Regions from separate parts of the Desulforhopalus glucosivorans genome, predicted to be linked through region 1. Evidence: riboswitches for the same ligand, from Rfam matches in the RefSeq annotation. Region 1 holds a riboswitch; the other holds the start of a gene.
What was found. Region 1 has a riboswitch for cobalamin ahead of ACX6CI_RS12180 (sirohydrochlorin cobaltochelatase). Riboswitches for the same ligand answer to the same signal wherever they lie in the genome.
Positions count from the first base shown of each region.

Region 2: another riboswitch for cobalamin. It lies ahead of cobI (precorrin-2 C(20)-methyltransferase); the one in region 1 lies ahead of ACX6CI_RS12180 (sirohydrochlorin cobaltochelatase).

Region 1 is NZ_AP044854.1:2,809,310-2,817,391, reverse strand. Features, by position in the region: gene ACX6CI_RS12200 (DNA topoisomerase 3) at 1-1,688, opposite strand, end outside; gene ACX6CI_RS12195 (hypothetical protein) at 2,063-2,401, shown strand; gene ACX6CI_RS12190 (MarC family protein) at 2,460-3,062, shown strand; gene ACX6CI_RS12185 (universal stress protein) at 3,638-4,066, shown strand; cobalamin riboswitch at 4,158-4,338, shown strand; gene ACX6CI_RS12180 (sirohydrochlorin cobaltochelatase) at 4,459-5,448, shown strand; gene ACX6CI_RS12175 (sodium-dependent transporter) at 5,662-7,011, shown strand; gene ACX6CI_RS12170 (methyl-accepting chemotaxis protein) at 7,336-8,082, shown strand, end outside.
Region 2 is NZ_AP044854.1:2,337,116-2,345,197, reverse strand. Features, by position in the region: gene ACX6CI_RS10075 (cobyrinate a,c-diamide synthase) at 1-323, opposite strand, end outside; gene ACX6CI_RS10070 (ABC transporter substrate-binding protein) at 323-1,297, opposite strand; gene ACX6CI_RS10065 (ABC transporter ATP-binding protein) at 1,297-2,094, opposite strand; gene ACX6CI_RS10060 (FecCD family ABC transporter permease) at 2,087-3,127, opposite strand; gene ACX6CI_RS10055 (hypothetical protein) at 3,143-4,111, opposite strand; gene cobI (precorrin-2 C(20)-methyltransferase) at 4,384-5,106, opposite strand; cobalamin riboswitch at 5,306-5,491, opposite strand; gene ACX6CI_RS10045 (LbetaH domain-containing protein) at 5,637-6,437, opposite strand; gene lon (endopeptidase La) at 6,727-8,082, shown strand, end outside.

The DNA of each region.
Region 1 (8,082 bases):
TCTTCCCATATTGCGGTCATTCCCGGGTTTTTTAAAGAGGGATGGATTTTATCAATTAACTCCCTGCCCCTTGGGGTGGAGATAAGTGTTTTCCCTTTTTTCTCCAGGTAGTTACGGTTTTGAAGTTCCGTAATGATGTTTGTTCTTGTGGCGGATGTACCGATGCCTGAATTTTCTTTGAGCCTGGCTTTAATGACCGGATCATCGACGAACTTATGCACCTCGGTCATTGCCACCTGTAAAGAGGCCTCGGTAAATCTGCTTGGGGGTTTGGTGAATTTTTGTTCCTTATCCACACTGGTAATGGTAATGGGATCCCCTTTTTGCATTTTGGGCAGTAATTTTTCCTTTGTTTGCTGGTCGTTTAAAACCATCCAACCAAGAGATTTAATTGAAATACCGCTACCTTTCCACTTCTCCCCATTTACTTCAATTTCAGCACTGCTTGAGTAGTATTGGTAGTCTGGGTAGAATTGTTTGAGAAAACGTTTGGCAACAAGCTGGTAAATATTAACTTCTTCAGGGGAAAGGTTCCTTGGTAACACTTCAGTTGGAATGATACCATGGTGAGCTTCCGCACCTTGCTTCTTGGTATTCCAGGCAGGGGACTGCAGTGTTATATCTGCATCTGCTGCACCTTCTATTTGCTGTTTTCTTAGACATTCAATGATTGAAGGTGCATCTTCAAACATTTCGTTTGGTAAATACCTGCACTCGGTTCGCATATAGGTCAGGACCTTATGCCGTTCATACAGACCCTGGCCGATCTCAAGAGTTTGTTTAGGAGAATAGCCAAATTTATCCTCAGCTTTTTTTTGCAGATCAGAGAGTAAAAAGGGAAGAGGGGGCTTTTTCTTCTTAAGAGTATCCTTTTTAGTAACAACAACGCCAGGGGCACCTCGCATTTTCAAGGCGAGTTCATCCCCAATTTTTTCATTTACAAGGCGGCCTTCAGCATCAAGACCCTGGGCAAGTTCATCTGGCTCCCATGTGGCAACAAATGTACCTTCTTCGTGCTCAACATTAGCCCGCATGACCCAGTAGGGTTTCTTAGTAAATTGCTCTACTTCACGGTCGCGGTCTACCACAAGTGAAAGTGTTGGGGTTTGAACCCTGCCTGCTGAGAGGACAGTATCAGGCTGGCAGGCAGCAAGGGTGAGTCCACGGGTAACATTAATACCAACGAGCCAGTCCGCATTGGATCTGCAGATGGCGGCGTTTTTTATATTTTTAAATTCGTTATTATCCCTAAGATTTGAAAACCCTTTTTTAATGGTACGAATATCAAGAGCAGAAATCCACAGTCGCTCGGCAGGTCCTTCGTAGCCAAGAAAATCTAGAACCTCATCAACAATCAGTTGTCCTTCACGTTCAGGGTCGCCAGCATTAATGACCTTGTCCGTATTTTTTAAGAGGTTGTCAATGATCTGCAGTTGATCGCGGGTACGGGGAATTGGTTCGAGAATCCAGTTTTCAGGTATTATGGGTAGGTCTTCAGCTTTCCATCTTTTAAACTTGGGATCGTAGGCATCAGGATCAGCCTGTTCGAGGATGTGACCGATACACCAGGTACAGATGATATCCCCTTTACAGGAGAAAAAACCTCTTCCACGGCTTTCGATTCCAAGATAGGTTGCGAGATCTTTGCCAACGCTTGGCTTTTCTGCAATGAGTAGCGTTTTTCCCATTAATTACTCTTGTTATACCGGAGTTGTTTTGTGCTTCAAAGAGCTCTATATATGCAAACTTTTACGGGGAGTTTGCCTGATTCGCCAACTGAATTATGTAAAACATATTATACGTATTGTAACGTCAATCGATCGACTTTCCTATCCCACTTAGCAAAAAAAATCATCTAAAATTTTGACATAGAGCGAAGCTGTTCTACAGGTAACGACTCTTTTCTTCAATTGAACTAGAAGAGTAAAAGAGTATGGTTACGGATGGAGTTATAGGAGCAACACTGATATCGCCTATCTTTGGTATCTCCAGTATATCTGCAGTGCAAAGTTATGATTTTTTGCATGGCTTATCGAAGTAAAACTTAATTTTAAAAAGGATAATGATGGGATTTCTTTTACATATTCCAGTCATCATGAGTTTTTGGCTGCTGGCAGCTCACTTTATGCGTGATGGACAGACGATAGTAGTTGTTGCAGGACTTCTTTTCCCTTTGATGCTTTTCTATAAGAAAGGCTGGGTGGTACGTGTTGTCCAAGTGGCCCTTGTTTTGGGAGTTGTTGAATGGATCAGGACTCTGATGGTAATACAGGCCATGCGGGTTGAACATGGTTTGCCCTGGGGTCGTCTTGCTATCATTATTGGGGCTGTTGCATTGTTTACCGGTTGCTCAGCGTTGGTGTTTTTTCACAAATCTCTTAAAAGAAAGTACGGTTTGTGATGAGTCTTTTAGCAAGTGGTTCGCGTACATTCATTTTAATAAAGGAGGGTGTTGATAAGTGGATAGTTTTATAAACGCATTTATTGCATATTTTGTGATTGTTGACCCCATTGGTGCTTCGCTCATTTTCAATGCCCTGACAAAGGGGAACGATGCAGGCTATTGTCGTAGGATGGCAATTCGATCAGTGAGTTTGTCACTGCTTCTGGTCCTCTGCTTTGGTTTTTGGGGTGTGGGACTATTGACAACCCTCGGTATTGAGATGGAGTCCTTTAAGATTGCCGGTGGTCTCCTGATTTTCTATGCTGCCTTTGGAATGATTACTAAACCTGATAGTGCCAAAGATGATGAGGGTGATTTAACGTATGATGATATTTCTGTTTTCCCTCTTTCCATCCCCCTTATTGCAGGACCTGGTTGCCTAACTCTTACAATCCTTCTGTTCTCAGGGGTTCGTGAACAAGAAATATCCTTTTTGCCATTAGTTGCAGCTGTTGTTATAATTTATGTTTTGACCCTCATCTGTTTTTTGTTTGCAAAACCGTTGGTGCACCTTGTGGGGCAGACAGCAAACGATGTGTTCAAAAGACTGCTTGGAGTGCTACTTGCCTCTCTTGCTATTCAATTTATTGCTGATGGTGTGAAAGGTCTCATGTCTTAGCTTTTAAGCTTTTTTAAATATGCCCGATAAACGAGATAAGTCCCCTAATGTCTCACTACGTTCACTTATCTGGAAGTAATGTTACGTTCGCAATGTTAAAAGGTTCTCCCGTTTTCTCGGAGTCTAGGCGACCTGTTTTTTGACAGCTTTTCTGGGGTAAGATACTGATAAGAAATGAAATTGTATACACTACGCAAGCATCGTTGAGTTGTGGCATTGCTTGGCAGTGCGCCTGTTGTGGGTGTAAAACGCACCTTATCCTTCAATACTCGTGGGATATCCGCAGCGCTGTGATGGGTAGTGTTTATTGCACTACTACGCTGTTGTATTGAAAATCACAGCTTCCTGTCATACAATAAGAGAACAGTGAATGTTAACATATATGCCTGATGTGGGCTCTTTATAATCCTGCAGTTGCAGTCTGTTAACTGTAGAATTTATGTAAGTGAAGGTTGAAGCCGAACCACCTCAGGATGAGGAGGTTCGGCTTTGTCTGTTGCGGCTGTTGGTTTCTCTGTTTCATCGTATTGGGGTGGAATTTCATTACGTTAACTCAATGTAACAGGAGGCTTCTAATGGATATCAAAAATATTCTTCTTCCCTTTGATGGTTCTAAATACTCAATGCATGCCGCTGAGTATGCCCTTGGTGTTGCAAAACTCACAGGGGCCCATATTAATGTAATATATTGTGATGATTGGCAATTACATGGTTCCGAAGTGTCCGATGACGTTATTGAGCAGATCCGAGACAACAGGAAGATAGCTGTGAAGGATTGTCTGTTAAAAGCAGGTGCTGTTTTTTCCGGAAATGGTCCGGAATATACTCTCGAATCAGTCTCTGGCTCACCGGGAGAGGTGTTGACCGAGCGTGCTAAATCAAAAGAATATGATTTGATCATTATGGGCTCCCATGGTCACTCAAATATTGGCGGCCTCTTTTTAGGCAGTGTAACCCATAAGGTGCTTAATAAAATATTTTGTCCGGTTTTGATTGTTCCATGAAAATGATTCTCGTGCACAACGAAAAACAATACTACTTTGTAGGTGATTGATAATAAGTGAAAAAAGCTTGACTTGTTTCTGAAATTACGGTCTTCTTTAACAACTTTCAGGTGCATTAAGATGCTTAAAAGGGAATCCGGTATAAGTCCGGAACGGGCCCGCCGCTGTAACCGGGGACGAAAACCACATATAAGTCACTGGCATATGCCGGGAAGACGTGGTGATTAGGATGATCCGGGAGTCAGAAGACCTATCTGAAATTACATTGTAGAGTTTTCCTCTGGACAGGGACACTACACAAGAGACGAGGATATCAGGGAATCCCGGATCATTTTATATGATCCGGGATTTTTTTATTTAAACAGGTTGGTCAATTATCTGGGAGATTTGCAATGAAGAAAGGTTGGTGTGGTATAACCGCAGTACTGGTTTATTTGTGTGTTTTCTCTGTCTCTGCATTTGCTTCCGGTGCTAAAGGGATCCCTGGTTCCGGAAAAAATGCCATAGTTCTCGCAAGTTTTGGAACGACGGTTCCGTCTGCTGTGTCATCAATCATTAATATCCAGGACGAGGTGAAGAAGGCATATCCCAAGACGGAAGTACGCATGACCTTTACTTCAAATATTATTCGCTCTGTATGGAAAAAACGTCAGGCAGAACCGCAAAAATGGCTCGATCAGGGAATCCCTGAAGAGATCCTCTATGTGAAGAATTTTATCGCAACAATAGGTGATCTTTTAGAAGATGGATATACCAATATCGTGGTACAGCCAACCCATATGTTTTTCATGGAACAGTCCCATGATCTTCAACAATATGTAAACGGCCTTGCTTCTATTCGAACCATGAAAAAGAAGTGGAACCCAATTCACTCAATTGTCATGGGGCGTCCTGCCCTTGGTATGCCCGGTGACGTTTATCCCTATCATGACGATGTGGATGCAGTTATAAAAACCCTTGAAGGGGATGCTCAACAGGCAAAAGAAGAGAATGCTATTCTTGTCTATATGGGACACGGCAATGAGCACTGGTCTACAGGTATTTATGCTGAAACTCAGAAAAAAATGCGTGAAGCGTATCCGGATGTAACTACTTTTGTTGGTGTTGTAGAAGGTTCTCCTGCAATCACTGATTTTATAGGTCATTTAAAGTATGCTAAGACCCAAAAAGTATTGCTGAAGCCATTTATGATAGTGGCTGGTGATCATGCCACCAATGACATGGCAGGTCCTGAAGAAGACTCTTGGAAATCAGTTTTAACCAAAGAAGGTTTTGATGTGAATCCTGTATTGGAAGGACTCGGGTCCAATACAGAGTTTGCCAAAATTTTTGTTGATCACATCGCTGATGCAGCAAAAGAAAGAGGTATCCACCTGAAGTAGTAGTATGTATCACCAAGAACAAGGATGGTCGTGAGCCCGGCCATCCCTGTTCGCCCTCTGTCCCCCTCCCTTCTTTATGCAGTTTCTGTAATTGTTAATTTTTTCAATTTAAAAACAATAAAAACGCAAAAAAAAGCCACAAAATTGTTGACATGATCAGTCTTTCGTCTACATTACCGCCAATCTTATAATCTGAGTGTAAAGGAGGCTTTTGTGCGTAATCATTGGAGCAGTAGGTTTGGTTTTATTCTGGCAGCTGTCGGTTCAGCCGTAGGTCTTGGAAATATTTGGAAATTCCCATTTATTACGGGGATGAATGGTGGTGGTGCCTTTGTGTTGGTGTATCTCGTTGCCATTATGTTTTGCGGTTTACCAATTCTCATGGCTGAGTTTCTCATCGGTCGACATTCACAAAAAGATGTTGTCGGTTCCTTTCGTGAATTGACTCCAAACTCCGTTTTCTGGAAAAGCATAGGGTGGCTCAGTCTTGCCTCAGCATTTATTATTTTATCCTATTATGGAGTAGTTGCCGGTTGGACCCTTGATTATCTGTTTACATCACTTAGTGGCGGTTTTGCAGGCCATGATCCCGAAACGATTTCCGGTATGTTCGGTGCCCTTGTAACAGATCCTCAACGTCAACTTATCTGCCTTACCGGTTTTATGGGACTTTGTCTAATTGCGGTAATCAGTGGAGTTAAAAAGGGAATCGAACGTTGGAATCGTGTGCTGATGCCGACTCTGTTTGGAATCCTTATCGTTATGGCAGTGTATGCGATGACCACCAGCGGAGCCGTTGAAGGGTTGAAGTTTATGCTCTACCCCGACTTTTCAAAACTTACCATTAACGGTGTTCTCGAGGCCATTGGCCATTCGTTTTTCACCTTGAGTCTTGCCATGGGAGCCATGATTACCTATGCAAGTTACATGGATAAAAAAGAGGCTATCTATCCCGTTGCTATTCGAATTGCATTTCTTGATACTCTCGTAGCTATCATTGCAGGTCTTGCTATTTTCCCAATTGTTTTTTCTGTGGGAATGGAACCTGGAGGTGGACCCGGCTTGATTTTTAAAACCCTTCCACAGGTGTTTGCTACTATTCCATTGGGTGGTGTTTTAGCGGTTCTCTTTTTCCTTCTCTTAGCTTTTGCAGCTCTGTCATCAGCGATATCTCTTCTTGAGGTATTGACCGCATTTATGATTGATGAGAAAAAGTACGACAGGAAAAAGGCGACCATTTTTATGACTATTGCAGTCTACCTGGCAGGTATTCCTTCTGCATTGTCTTATTCAACTTTGAGTAATGTGAAGATAATAAAAGGAATGGAAGTGCTTGACTCCCTGGACTATGTAGCGAGTAACTTTATGCTGCCAATTGGTGGTCTACTGATTGCTATTTATACAGGTTTTATCTTAGATAAGAAAATTGCACAGGCAGAAATTACCGATGAAGGAAGTCGTTACCTCACCACCTTTAATATCTGGTATTTCACCATCCGTTATATTGCTCCGGTTGCTGTATTAATTGTTTTTCTCACAAAGATTGGTGTGATCAACATGTAGTTTGACCGATCCCATCCTTCTTCAAGGTCGCTGACAAGGGTTTTTCAAGCCGGGTCTAGCGACCTTTTTTTTTGTTGATCATCAGATGTTTAGTTCTACTTCTACCCACCTTTTATTGTAACTTCCTCTCTCTTTATGATCCACAGATTGACCGATATGTGGGAAATCAAAAAAACAGATGTTCATTATTTTGTAATGAAAATGAAGGCGCATATTTGTATCTGAGTGTTTTTTGTTATACGCTTTTCATAGAAGGATAATGAGTGCATTGGTTTTAAATGTGCAGATTTCTAATGTTAACTTTACCAATGAAGGATTGAAGAGATGTTCAAGAAAATGACGATTAAAGTGAAACTGCTGGCCACATTTATTCTAGTTAGTTTAATCCCTCTCGCTTCTGTAACCTATATTGCAATCGAAAAAGCCAGTGACGCTTTGCAAGCTGAAGTTGTCTCCAAATTTGCGGCTGTGCAGGAAACAAAACGTAACCACGTTAAAGAGTATTTTTCCCAGTTAAATTCAGCCCTAAGTATCATACAGACTGATCCATATATGCAAGCTAGTATGCGCACCTTTAATGATGCCTATGTTGCAGCAGGCAATACAGTTGATGATGATTCATGGAGGACTCTTGTTGAATTTAAAGAAGCGTCTATAAAAAGCATGGTAGAGCAGTATGGCTTCTACGATCTGCTTATGATTTCAATGGAAGGAAACCTTATATATAGCACTGCCAAAGGGGCTGATTTAGGCATGAACATTCCAAACAGTGCTCTAAAGGAGTCGAGTCTTGGCAGCGCCTACGAAAAAATATCGATTAATCCTGATGGTAATATTTTTGCAGATTTTGCCCCATATGCTCCAGATAATAATATACAGACTGCATTTATGATAGCTCATGTTAAAGACAGGTTTGATAAGCCCCAGGGGTATATTGCCCTGCGAATACCTGTGGATAAATTTAATGCTATTGTTCAACAGCGTAGCGGTATGGATGATACGAGTGAGAGTTATCTTGTTGGTCGGTCGGCTGGTAAGACCGGTTTGCGAACTGATCGTGTTGTAAAATCA
Region 2 (8,082 bases), 470 kb from region 1:
CGTGAGAGTTCGCCACTAGACGATATTCCCCCGTCAAACATCCCCATGACGCCTTCAATAACCGCTATATCAGCATCTTGGATATTGGTAGAGAAACATTTTCTTGTATGCTCTTCCCCACTCATCCAGAGGTCAAGGTTTCTTGATTTTACACCTGTGACCAGTTCATGGAGGCCGGGATCAATAAAATCAGGACCACATTTAAACGGTTGAACCCGCAGCCCCATTTGCTTAAAGGCCGCCATGAGTCCTAGTGTAACAGTTGTTTTGCCGGAGCCACTGGATGTTCCTGAAATAACACAGGCAGGGATCTTGTTTGTCATTATTGTATCTCCGATACAGGATCAAGGGGCTCAAAAAACAGAGTATGAAGCCTGCTGATGCCTTCTAAGATTCGTAGCGTGGGTCTTGATACCAGCTGTTCTTCAACAAGGTAGATCTTATTTTCACGTACGGCACGTATGGCTTTAAATCCGGGTTCATTCGCAATTGTTTCAATGCTGACTGGGTTCATACGTCCGTGCTGGCTAATGAAGATATCAATTTCATTGCCTCGACTGAGTAACTTTTCCTTACCAAAGTAGGCAATGTTGGTATTTCTGACCCTGTCTGCATCACTCGCAATGTTGATACCACCCGCCGATTCAAGAATAAAGATACCAATGCTTGTTTCAGCAAAGGTTTTCATTTTCTTATGAATAGCTTCAAAATAGACCGTGGGCCGATCTTCCATGGGAATACCTGCAACAATCTGTCGATTTTTTTCAATCTCTTTTTCAAACTGCTCCACCATGGCGTGGGCTTCCTGCTCGTGACCACTTAAAATCCCAAGGTTTTTCCAGTACGTAAGCATCTCCTCTGTACTGGTTGGCTGGAGTGAAATAACCTCAATTCCAGCAGAGCGTAATTTTTTTACAAACTCAGGATATGATCGTTCCACCATGGGGCGGATAAGAACGAGATCAGGGTTTTGTCCGATAAATTTCTCAGGGTCCTCGCGGTAGGAAAACTTTGGCTTGTCCAGTATTTCTTTAGGGTAATCATCACTACGTGATATGCCGACCAGTTGATCCATCGCTCCCATGGAACAGAGATTTTCTGTATGGGCTGAGTAGAGGGATATAATTCTTGTGAACGGTTTGCTCACTATAATTTTTCTCCCGTGACTGTCATAAATTTCTCCAGCACAGGAATTATTTACAGCTGTAATAAATAGTGTCAGAGCACATACCAAAAAAATAGAAGATGATTTCGATCTACACCCCTTGGCACTATTAATGAAGAATGAACCAGTCATTATATCTCCTGTTGATAGTGAAAATTTACCTGTTGTGACTGGTTGTATTCATCCCATACGATGGTGCTCTCCACCCCGAAAACCTCTTCAATGATTTCTGTTGTGAGAGTGCTGGCGGTGGCACCAGTCCTGGCAATGGTGCCGTTGTTCATAATGAGCAACTCATCACAGTAGGCAGCTGCGAGGTTAAGATTATGCATGACAGCAATGACGGTTCTGTTCTGCTGTTCCACTAGTTTTTTTACGAGATTGAAGATCTGCAGGGTGTATTTAATATCAAGACTTGAAGTAGCCTCGTCAAAGAGCAGTAGGGGAGTGTCCTGAGCAAGAGCCCTTGCCACTACTGTTCGCTGTTTCTGACCTCCGGAAAGTGTGGAGGTGTATCTGTCACGCAGATCTGAAATACCAATTGCATCCATGGCCTGATCGACTTTTTCCCAGTCCGTATTTGAAGGAGATGCAAATCGTGGAATATGCGGATGTCTTCCCATCAACACAACTTCTTCCACTGTAAAACCAAAGCCTGTGTCATATTCCTGGGGTACAAGGGCCAATTGCCGGGCAAGATCGCGTTTACTGTACCTGGTGAGTGGTGTATCAAAGAGGCGCACAGTACCTGATGATGGCTTTTTATTACCTGTCAGAAGATCTAAAAAGGTTGTTTTTCCACAGCCGTTTGGTCCAATTATGCCATAAAACTTACCTGCCTCCAGTTTAACAGTAATGTCTTTTATCGTAGCTGTTTTACCATAGGAAAAGTCGACGTTTTCAGAGGCAAGAACGATTGTATTACTCATAGGCCCGCCCCTTTTGTTTCTGTCTAAATATTATACAGAAAAATGGCCCGCCTATGAGTGCTGTCAAGACTCCAATTGGTACTTCCATTGGTAGGACGGCTCTTGTAATAGTATCGGCAATGAGAAGTAGAATAGCTCCAGCAAGGGCGGAGGCCGGGATGAGTTTTCGGTTATCCGGCCCCACAATGTATCGCATGAGGTGGGGAACTATTAGGCCTATGAAACCGATTATTCCGGTAAGAGCCACACATATTGCTGTTACAAAGGATGCACTGATAAGAAGAATCTTGCGAATTTTAGCCGTTTCAACCCCAAGGGAATCTGAAGACCTTTTACCAAGGGACATAATGTTAAGGTCTCTGCTAAAGTAGAGGGTGATACAGAGTCCAAAACTTACTGTTCCTAAAAGAAGTAGAACTCCACTCCAGGTGGATGAACCAAAGCTTCCCATCAGCCAGAAAATGATAATGGCAACCTGTTCATCGGCGAGGTACTTCATAAAACTTATTCCGGCGGACAGAATTGCACCGACAATGACCCCGGAGAGTATAAGAGTCTGGGCAGAGATAAGGCCATTGAAAGTGGAAAGGCGCATAACAACAAAGAGTGTTGCAATGGCACCTGCAAAGGCAAAAAGTGGTGTTGAAAACTGGCTCCAGAGAGTAAGGTTTGCCAGTAGTGCAAGAGAGGCCCCAAATGCGGCCCCACTACTGATACCAAGGGTATACGGGTCTGCAAGGGGATTCAGTAGGATTCCCTGATAGATAACTCCACTTAGAGCAAGGCCTGCTCCCACTAGAGCTGCTGTGAGTATGCGGGGCAAGCGTACGTCCATTACAACATAGGGAACAGAAGGTTCAACATTGATGCTCAATTCAGGCGCACTAAAAAGATGGGTTCCTATAACCCGTAGAATGTCCTGCCATTGGATCTGCATATAGCCCATGCTGGTTGAAATGATAACTGTGCAAAGGAGCAAGGCTATCAGGCAGCAACTCAATAGCAGGTTCTTTTTATAAGGGTTTGTGCGCATAGTTTTCCAAAAGGCCTATAATATTGCACTCAGACTAAAATAAATTACAGAAACAAATATAAGACAAAAGGCTCTTGTCAACTGACTTACTGCTACAAGTTGAACAGCAAGGCGTGGTGTATATATCCCGGTATAGTATGGGAGTTGGTGTCGTATTGCCCGTATTGGTGTGGAAAGAATATTACCGACCAGAAGCGCCATGACAACCTCGTTGTAGGTGAGGCTGTTTTCGGCCAGTAGTGCACTGGCTGCTGCAAGACCTGCCGAAAATTCGGTTGTAACGTGTAGCAAAACGATACCCACAGCCTTGGGATTTAACCAGCTTATCAGGATGCTGCTCTCTGCAAAATAGTGTTCTAGGGTCTCAAAGATGCCATACCAGTTAAGACAAAAGAAAACCAGATAGACAGGGATAAGAAACTTAAGAATCTTAACTATTCGTTTTTTTATCCTCTTTACACTTTTTGAAAAGGCTTCGGGGATGGTTGTTTTCTTTTTGCCTGCCGGTGGATCAGGGAGCGGTTCAGTATTTTTCGGCAGTAAAACGGCCCCTAAGGTAACTACCAGTATGGTCTGTAATATTGCTCCACTAAAGGTGAGGCCAACATATATGATGGCTCCGTATTTTATGAGTGGTGCAGTAAGAAAAAATACCGTTGGCAGATGGAGAAAAAAACGTGGAAGAGAGTTAAAAAGATTTGCAAGGACCAGCTCTTTTTGTGATATTTGTCCCTTGTCATATGCCTCAGCAAGAAGTGTGTTGGCTGAAACACCAGAGAAAAAGGCTACGGAAAAACTTGCACCTGTTAATGTGGAGAGGTGTCCGCGCCTGATAAGCGGCCGTGCCAGTGTGGCGAGCTTGTGGGTCCAATTGAGGCTTTCTATAAAGCTTGCAATGAATAACCCTAAAATGATGAAGCAGGTGATTCGGCCAATGGGAAGAATGACCTGTGGCCATAGCGCTGAAAGGAGTTCTTGTTCCATACTCTCAAAAGAAAAATTAAAAAACAATGAAGCCTTTTGTAAAAATGACAGCTTTTTTCAATAGCAAGGCATGTGTTTATTTCCCAGGCATGCACTTGATATCGGAGTCTACGCTTACCTGGAGTCTACGCTTACCTGGAGTCTACGCTTACCTCTAAGTACAAAAAATGAGCATAACATCGAGACTGGGCAAAAGTGAGTTTTGCAAGTGGCTCAGTATGATAACTCCCGGCTGTACTGCTACAGTCTGGAGAATAGTATAGAAGAGTTAATTACTTCCGTACAACCATTGTGGAAAAATAGTGGAGCTCCTTACCGACAGTTTCTCTAACGTCTGTCCACACCCTTTGATCTTCAAGGCTGCATCGCTCAACCAGCACTGCCTTATCGATCAGGTCCAGTTCTTCAAGCAGTGGCACAAGTTTATCCATCACCTTGAAAACCTTCATGAAAACAGCACTGTCACTATTTGTTAAGATTTCTTTTATCTTTTCGTCTTCAAAAGTCGCGGGAATCACAACAAGGCGCTCATCTCCGAGACAGAGAGGCATCCCAGAAGCCGCAGATGTTGCTCCAATGGCTGATACTCCGGGAATAATCTCTAACTTGAACGGGGTACCATACTCCTGAAGTGTTTCACAGACATAAAATCCAGTGGAGTAGATTGCAGGATCTCCCAAGGTGGGAAAGACAACATCCTTTCCACTATCGAGAATCTCTATGATAGTTTTAGCAGCTTCATTCCATGCTGCTTTAACCTCAGCGTCCGGTTCAGCACATCTTTTCACCTGCTTCATGGGAAAATGATGACTGAGTATCTTTTTTTCGGCTGACTGTACAGTGCCCTCAACAATTTTAAGGGCCATACTGCCACCGTTTTCAAAGGCGGAGGGAACAAACCAGGTATCACATTTTTGAAGCACATTCACGGCTTTTAGAGTCATTAGCTGTGGGTCACCCGGGCCAACACCTACTACATAAAACGTTCCTTGCATTATCTGTCCACCTTCTCATAGAATTCAATATAGTGACGAATAACGTACTTCGGCTTATATTCTTCACCCAAAATCCAACATGTAAAAGATTGCTGAGCAACACCAGGTGGTGGAATAAAAAAATCCCCGGATCAAATTAATGATCCGGGGATTCCCTGTTTCCTCGTCTCGGGTGCGGCTATCCTTGTCCACGGGATTACCTACATCAGCGTTTCAAGCAGGTCTTCTGACTTCTGGATCATCCTTCATCCACACCTTCCCAGGAATATTCCCAGTGGTTCATTAAGGTGGATTCTGTCCCCAGTTACAGCGGCGGGCCCGTTTCCGATTTTCACGGAATTCCCTCATAGGCTAAAATAATAGCACCTAAAACGTAATAGAGACTTAACAAAGGTGAAACCAATAAGTCAATATAATTATCTAACTTATTCCCCCCACCCTTATGTTGCTGCCGGCACTTCAAGTGTTGTAATCATGTGTCGTGGGTGGCTTGATCTTGAACGAAAAACCTAATTTGCAACAGGTATATACTATCTGATAATAGCCCTTGCTTCATGGAGACCTGCCTTAGCCGTAATATTGGGTAAAAGTACTGCGTTTTTTCCCATAAGTGTTCCGGGACTAGTGACAGAGTTGCAGCCGGTTTGACAACCATCGGCTAATATTGCGCCTAATTTTTTTCTTTCTGTGTTGACCATCTCGTTGTCGAGCAGGATATGGATGTTGCCGCCAATAAATTTCAAGTTGGCAAACTTGGTTCCAGCGCCCAGATTGGCGTTTCCGCCCAGGATTGAATCGCCTACATAGGCAAAATGCCCAGCTTTTGCATTGTTGAGAAAAATGGAGTGTTTTACTTCAGTGGTGTGACCAAGAACGCAATGTTTTCCGGTCAGGCAGTAGCCACGTAAGTAAGCTCCTTGTCTCACCTCTGAGTAGTCACCGATAATGGCAGGAGATTTAACCATCGCACCGGTTTCAATGAGTACGCCCTTGCCTATGGCAATCTGCTGGCCGGTGATGACAGAACCCGCCATGATGACAGAAGCGCCCTCGAGGATCATTCCGCCACGTTTCACCTGCAAGCCTTTCTTGGTTGTATCCCCAAATTCGATTTCAAAATCATTAAAACAGAGCATCTTGCCCTCATGAATGATTACATGTTCTTTAAGGGGCATTCCTGTTGTAAAATATACTTGCTCATATTTGGGATAGTTGTAGCCATCCATATATGTTTTGAGATCGTTAAGTGGTTGCCAGACAGGACTTGTAGCATCAAAGAGGTCAGCGTTCGGAAAATCACTTAGATTAAAAAACGATTGTACTGAAATCATAAGGTTCCTCATAGATTGTAGAATAATAAGTATTGCAATAACGTAAGTTACTATGAAAGAATTAGACAGAGAGTTCAAGCGAAATTATTGATATGACGAGATGGTCGATATTGGTGGCTTGACTTAAGTTGCTTGCATGTTTAGTATTTCCGTGAATTTTACGGACAGTTACTGCGAGAGTGTCTATCTGTCTGGAACGATGATAAATATACGAAATTGTGTTGATTGATATATGTGCTATTCGCCTTCTATGAGGTGAATACTTTTTAGGGTTTTGATGGAGGATTGAGTGGAATTTAATGATTCTTTAAGTATAGGTATGGACGATTTTTCAAATAATGAAGAAATGGAAATACCTGAAGTTCTGCCCATGATGGCGGTACGGGATGTGGTCGTATTCAACTATATGATTATCCCTCTGTTTGTTGGCCGTCCAGGATCTGTGGAGGCTGTCAATGAGGCCCTTGAAAATAACAAGTTATTGATGCTTGTGACCCAGAAAGATGCTACCAAGGATAATCCCGCAGAGGAAGATCTGTATGATGTTGGTATGGTTTGCATGGTTATGAGGACTCTGAAACTGCCCGATGGACGTTTGAAGGTGCTGGTACAGGCCATGTCAAAGGCGCGCATTAAAAGCTTTGAACAGAAAGAGCCAAGCTATCAGGTCGCAGTTGAAGTCATTGAAGATGTTGAGGTAAAAGATGTGAGTGTGGAGGTTGAGGCCACCATGCGCACCGTTCGTGAGCAGACCGAGAAAATCATGTCTCTTAGAGGGATTCTCTCTGCTGATCTTATGATGATTATCAATAACATCGAAGAGCCTGGCCGTCTTGCTGATCTTGTGGGGTCAAATCTTAGATTGAAAATTTCTGAATCGCAAAAGATTCTTGAAGAGACTGATCCGGTTAAAAGGTTAAAGCTTGTTAGTGAACTTTTGACTAAAGAGCTTGAGGTTTCCACTGTTCAGGCGAAAATTCAGAATGACGCTAAAGAAGAGATGAGTAAGTCTCAGCGTGAATATTTCCTCCGCGAACAACTCCATGCTCTGCAAAAAGAGCTTGGTGATACCGATGAGCGCGGTCAGGAGATTGACGAGCTTGAGAAGAAAATCAAGAAGACCAAAATGCCCAAGAAGATTCGCAAGGAAGCGAATAAGCAGTTGAGCAGGATGGAAATGATGCATCCCGATTCTTCTGAGGCCACAATCATACGAACATATATTGATTGGATACTTGATGTTCCCTGGAAGAAAAGCTCCAAAGATCTTTTAGATCTTGTCCATGCAAAAGAGATTCTCGACGAGGATCACTATGGCCTGGATAAAATTAAAGAGCGTATCCTTGAGTATCTTGCAGTTCGTAAACTCAATGATTCCACTAAAGGACCGATCCTCTGTTTTGTAGGGCCTCCAGGTGTTGGTAAAACCTCCCTTGGTAAATCTGTGGCCCGTGCAATGGGAAGGCAGTTTTATAGAATCTCTTTAGGTGGTATGCGTGATGAAGCTGAGATTCGCGGGCACAGACGTACCTATATTGGTGCTATGCCTGGACGTATTGTCCAAGGGTTAAAAACCGTTGGTACAAATAATCCGATCTTCATGATGGATGAGATTGATAAGGTTGGCTCAGATTACCGTGGCGAT